2 regions of the Ruminococcus sp. 1001136sp1_2201st1_G3_2201SCRN_220225 genome follow, and region 1 is predicted to be linked to the other one. Evidence: a T-box and tRNA genes for the amino acid it is inferred to sense, from the RefSeq annotation. Region 1 holds a T-box; the other holds one or more tRNA genes.
What was found. A T-box is a leader RNA that pairs with one kind of tRNA and senses whether it is charged. The one in region 1 lies ahead of metG (methionine--tRNA ligase), so its partner is inferred to be a tRNA-Met.

Region 1 (3,135 bases):
ACCTCAGAGCACTCGCCCTCGAAGTTTGCTCTTAAATCAGCAAGGATGTCTTCGCTGACACCTTTAGCAACGCCCACAACATGCTCAGCTGCCCATGCCATTTCATCATCCTGTTTCGTAAATTTCTCAGCCGGAGCCTTGCAGATTGGACATACTTCCGGAGCTGTGTCACCTTCATGAACATAACCACATACACTACATACCCATTTAGCCATAATTAAATTCTCCTTTTCTTATATAAAATTTTATTTTGTCTTTAATAATAGTAATCATTACTGTTTTATGGTAACATATTGTTTCTTGCTTGTCAAGAGTTATTGAAACTTTTTTCTAACAGGATCGAATGTTCACTTAAAGTTTGGTGCTGTGGCCATTGCTTGTCGAGCGGCTGTAATTCCCTACAGAATAGCTATGATCAGAAAATGAAAAATTTATTCAACTGATTAGTGAGACTCTTCCTTCAGGCATTCCTTGCAAATTCCGAAAAATCTTGCTTTATAATCGGAAATCTGACCGTCCTTAAAGTCAGCTGCAATACTCTCAAGGCTTTTATCAATATGTTCGCTGAATACGTCCATCACTCTGCCGCAGCGGGTGCACATAAAGTGACAATGGGGAACGGTGCGGGCATCGAATCGGTCTGCTCCGCCAAAGCTGGAAAGCTTCTGTATTTCACCCAGATCAGCGAGAAGAGAGAGGTTTCGGTATACAGTTCCAAGGCTGATGTTTGGATAAATCTGCTTCATATTCTCATAAACAAAATCAGCGGTGGGATGGTCGGTTCTGCCAGTAAGAAACTCCTTAATAGATTCTCTCTGGCGGCTGTATTTCAATGTGGCCATCTGATTCCTCCTTTCTCTCAATAATAGTAATTGTTACTGATATTAATATACAAGATAATTGCAAATTTGTCAATAGTAATTTGGCTAAATTTACACTAAAATTATAAATATTGCATCGCTGTAAAATGATAAATTTGGGTTTACAAACCCATTAAAATGTGATACGCTCTTTTATATGAATTTATAAGCCAAACCCATAGAAAAAGAGAGTACATTTGCGTACCGCATTACAGAGAATCCCCCGGGAGATGAGCAGTTAAGAGTTGCTTTTCCAGGCTGAGAGGGGGTGTGTATGGAACAGATGGAAGATGGCTTTGGAGGGGCGCAGTTGAAGTAATTTAGGCTGCGACAGGAACGCCTGTTATAGCGTAAGGGTATGAAGGTACCCGGTGAGATTCCCGAAGATGGTTTTTCCATCTGTACCGTGAGGCGGGAATGAATAGAAGTGGTAACACGGGATAACTCGTCTTCTCAGTATATTTGAGAAGACGTTTTTTTATGTTGTGACAGGAAGGAGAAGTTTAACCAGCTCTTTTTGTTACACAGAAAAGGAGGAAATACAATGAGTAAACCAAAATATTACATCACCACAGCCATTGCCTATACATCCGGCAAGCCGCACATTGGCAATACCTACGAGGCGGTTCTGGCAGACGCCATTGCGCGTTATAAAAGACAGCAGGGCTACGACGTATTTTTCCAGACCGGAACTGACGAGCATGGCCAGAAGATTGAGCTGAAAGCAGAAGAAGCAGGTGTTACATCTAAGGAATTCGTTGATAACGTATCCGGTCAGATCAAGAGCATCTGGGATCTGATGAACACATCCTATGACAAATTCATCCGTACCACAGATGAAGACCATGAGAAACAGGTTCAGAAGATTTTCAAGAAAATGTATGCAAAAGGGGACATCTACAAGGGAGAGTACGAGGGAATGTACTGTACTCCATGTGAGTCCTTCTTCACAGAATCCCAGCTTGTAGATGGAAAATGTCCGGACTGCGGACGCCCATGCGTACCAGCCAAAGAAGAGGCTTATTTCTTCAAAATGAGCAAATACGCAGACCGTCTGATTGAGCACATTAAGACACATCCGGAATTCATTCAGCCGGAATCCCGTAAGAACGAGATGATGAACAACTTCCTTCTTCCGGGACTTCAGGATCTGTGCGTATCCAGAACTTCTTTCAAATGGGGAATTCCGGTAGACTTTGATCCGAAGCATGTTGTATATGTATGGCTGGATGCCCTAACCAACTATATTACCGGAATCGGTTATGATTGCGATGGAGACAATTCTGAACTGTTTAACAAGATGTGGCCTGCCGACCTTCATCTTATTGGAAAAGATATCATCCGTTTCCATACTATTTACTGGCCAATCTTCCTGATGTCACTGGATCTGCCTCTTCCGAAGCAGGTATTCGGTCATCCGTGGCTTCTCCAGGGCGATGGAAAAATGAGCAAATCCAAAGGAAACGTTATCTACGCAGACGAGCTGGTTGATTTCTTCGGCGTTGATGCTGTCCGTTATTTCGTACTTCATGAAATGCCGTTTGACAACGATGGTGTGATCACCTGGGAGCTGATGGTAGAGCGTATGAATTCCGAGCTGGCAAATACTCTTGGAAACCTGGTAAACCGTACCATCTCCATGTCAAACAAATACTTTGGCGGCGTGGTAGAGAATAAAGGCGTAACAGAACCTGTTGACGATGATCTGAAGAGCTTCATTCTTTCTGTTCCTGCAAAGGTTGATGCAAAGATGGAGAAACTTCGTGTAGCAGATGCCATCACAGAAGTGTTCACTATTTTCAAACGCTGCAACAAATATATTGATGAGACAATGCCATGGGCACTTGCAAAGGACGAATCCAAACAGGATCGTCTTGCAACCGTTCTTTACAATCTGGTTGAGGGCATTTGCATTGGAACCACTCTTCTTGGGTCCTTTATGCCGGACACAACAAAGAGAATCCTTGGTCAGTTAAATGCTTCAGAGAGAACTCTTGAGGATCTGAAGACATTTGGACTGTATCCGTCAGGAAACAAGGTAACAGATAAACCGGAGATCCTTTTTGCCCGTATGGACATCAAAGAAGTTATGGAAAAAGTAAACGAGCTTCATCCACCGAAAGAAGAGCCGAAGGAAGAAAAGCCAGAGGAGAAGGTTGTAGATATTGAGGCGAAGCCGGAGATCACATTTGATGATTTCGCAAAGCTTCAGTTCCAGGTTGGTGAGGTTATTGCCTGTGAGGCGGTGAAGAAATCCAAGAAGCTTCTTTGCTCC
Region 2 (3,135 bases), on a different contig from region 1:
AGCGCAGCTGGTAACCACTGGTCTGGGAGGTTTGTCTTTTTACTACTACAGTTGCAGCTGCTGTTTTTGCATAGATATTCATTATCTGGGCTTTCGGCGGTAAAATAACAAACTGTTTTTTAGCAGTGCCGGTATAAGTGCCTTTTCCAATAATCTGAACCGTGTAAGTTCCTACTTTTTTGCAGCCTTTAGAGTACTTTACAATATAGTTTTTCTTTTCCTTCAAGACTTTTCCTTTATAAGTTACTCTTACTTTTGGACGCTGTACCTTTTTATTATAAGTAAGCTTTGTGGCTGATAATTTAATCCTGGTATTTTTCACATTTACCCTTGCTGCGGCAAATACCTGGCTTGAACTGCAAAACAGAAGCAGTAAAATGATGAGGCAGAGGTGAATCTGCCGGTGTAGATGATGATTTTTTTTCATGGCTTTTTACTCCTTTTATATGATAAGTTTATTGGGTTTTGTAAAAATATAACTATTTATGACCAGACCGTAGCAGCCATTTCTGGTCAATCTTTTTTACCTCATCATCTGCAAACCGGATATGCAGCCGGACGGAATTGGACAGTTGTACGATTTCCTCTACAGTACCTTCCCCAAATTTGGGATGAGTTACCACATCGTTTACCTGGAATTTTATTTCGCTATGTTTGGCGCTTTTGTAGGCCTGTTCACGGCGGTAGGTGTCCCGGATGGGAACTGTCTTGTCGTGAATAGGGTTTTTCAGAGCTTTGTCATAATCGTGCTTCAGAAGGCTTTCTCCGATTCTATAATAGGGAGTAGGCGCGGCGCCCACAAGAGAACAGCAGTATTTCCAGGCGCTCCCGTGTTTCCCGGCTTGCCAGTTGTACTGCGCCGGTATTTTCATATTGTACTGCATATAATGGGCGTATTCGTGCTTATAAAGATCCAGGCGATCCTCTTTGGAAAGAGGCTTCTTTACGGCATAACCAATAAACAGAAGGGAAAAATAGAAGCCTTCCTTTTCATGAGAAGAAGCAGGTGTATAAGAGCCAAGTACAGCCTCATCGTAACCAAAGCGGATAGGCACAGAAGCTCCACGAAGCCCAAACCTGCGGTCAAGAGTCTGGAACAAAGCGCGGATCTGAGCTTCGTGGATGGTAGCTTCATTATCAAGAAGTTTACGGATAGATGGGTCAATATTCATGCAGTTACTCCTTTAAAAATTATTAACTGGAAAAAATACATGCCAAGTTTTATGGCGTTTGACTTGAAAACTCCCACTGACAGATCGCGAAGCGACTGCGTTCATGAGCAAGTAGCGAAGCGGACATTCCAGGTCCGCTTCGCTGATAGATAAAAAAAATAGATGCTGCAATCTGCAACATCTATAATAGCGAGAGGGGGATTCGAACCCTCGACACCGCGGGTATGAACCGCGTGCTCTAGCCAACTGAGCTATCTCGCCATATTCATTTCATAAGTATGGGGCCTACAGGGCTCGAACCTGTGACCCTCTGCTTGTAAGGCAGATGCTCTCCCAGCTGAGCTAAGACCCCATATACAAACTGTGAAATTTATTTCTCTCCCGCAGCTCGCTTTGCTATTATACTATCAACTGTCGCAAATTGTCAACAACTTTTTTTACTTTTTTTCAAAAAATTTAGAATTATATTTTTTTACTATTTTATTGGAAAAAAAGGCTCTAGAAACAGAAATTTTTATTTTGGGTCCTTATTTGCAAAAAGCGGAAAACAATTTGGCAAGTAAGGTTCTTTCCAAAATGAGAATTGGTGTTATACTGAGTCTGTAAACAAGAAGAGCAAACAAAAGCATACCGGATACCTGTAAGAAGAAAAAGAACGGACGCAGCGTATTCGTATGGTCTCATAAGAAAGGGCTCACAAACACGCCCTGAGACCATAATTGCGATCAGCTGACAATTGTTTTTCCTATTAGGAAACGTCAGTTGGCGATACGAAAAATAAAAGAGGAGAAGATGGTATGAAGATTTTAGATTCCAAATTTATGAAGGGCTTTATCAAAATGGCGGACGATGGTTTCCAGCAGGGCTGGCATGAGAGAAACGGTGGAAACTTAAGCTATCGTCTGAAAGCAGAAGAAGTAGAAATGATCCGTCCCCGTCTGAATGCACCAGGCGAGTGGCAGCCTATCGGCACAGAGGTGCCGGGACTTGCAGGAGAGTTTTTCCTGGTAACCGGAAGTGGCAAATATTTCAGAAACATAGCAGTTGACCCGGAAGCCTGTCTTGCAATCATTGAACTGGATGACAAGGGTGTTAATTACAGGATCCGCTGGGGACTGGTAGAAGGCGGCCGCCCAACCAGCGAGCTTCCAACCCACCTTATGAATCATGAGGTAAAAAAGAAGCTTACAAACGGCAGACATCGTGTTATTTATCACGCACATACAACCAACACCATCGCATTAACCTTTGTCCTTCCACTGGACGACAAGGTATTTACAAGAGAGCTGTGGGAGTCTGCAACAGAATGCCCGGTTGTTTTCCCGGATGGCGTAGGCGTTGTAGGCTGGATGGTACCAGGCGGAAGAGAAATTGCAGTAAAAACAGCTGAGCTGATGAAGAAATATGACGTTGTTATCTGGGCACATCATGGAATGTTCTGCTCCGGTGAGGACTTTGACCTGACCTTTGGCCTTCTCCATACAGTAGAGAAGTCTGCGGAAATCCTGGTGAAGGTAATGTCCATGGCACCGCGTAAGCTTCAGACCATTACTCCTGATGATTTCCGCGCAGTAGCCAAAGACTTTCATGTTACTTTACCGGAAGAATTTCTTTATGAAAAAGAGCAGTAAGTAAATTAATATAATAATGTGAGATCTGTCTGTGATGAGAAAATTCACAGGCAGATTTTTTACTTTAGAGGAAATCAATTTTAATAAATGTTTATAAAATATGAAAAAATTGCTGTCAAGCGTTTTTGAAAATGTCCTAAAATAATTGAAGTATTAGCCCCGGCTTTTTGCTGGGGCTTGTTATATTGATGTGCTTCATTCCTCAGGCAATTTTTGTATCTTGATCATTCTGGTGGTGTTCTTGCTGTTTGACAAATTTTCCAAACTGTTGACGACGCCAGGGGTGGTTCATTGGTGGAATGCGGGGCTTCTTTGGTTTTGGCGGAGTATAG

Region 2: it encodes a tRNA-Met, which carries the amino acid that the T-box ahead of metG (methionine--tRNA ligase) is inferred to sense. The anticodon was not compared.

Annotation. Positions count from the first base shown of each region.
Region 1 covers NZ_JBCOME010000017.1:53,749-56,883, forward strand. Annotated here, with positions in the region: gene AB5642_RS07695 (NADH peroxidase) at 1-215, opposite strand, end outside; gene AB5642_RS07700 (transcriptional repressor) at 444-842, opposite strand; T-box leader at 1,031-1,316, shown strand; gene metG (methionine--tRNA ligase) at 1,405-3,135, shown strand, end outside.
Region 2 covers NZ_JBCOME010000039.1:33-3,167, reverse strand. Annotated here, with positions in the region: gene AB5642_RS12840 (hypothetical protein) at 1-427, opposite strand, end outside; gene AB5642_RS12835 (hypothetical protein) at 480-1,172, opposite strand; tRNA gene AB5642_RS12830 (tRNA-Met) at 1,360-1,433, opposite strand; tRNA gene AB5642_RS12825 (tRNA-Val) at 1,452-1,524, opposite strand; gene rhaD (rhamnulose-1-phosphate aldolase) at 1,970-2,803, shown strand.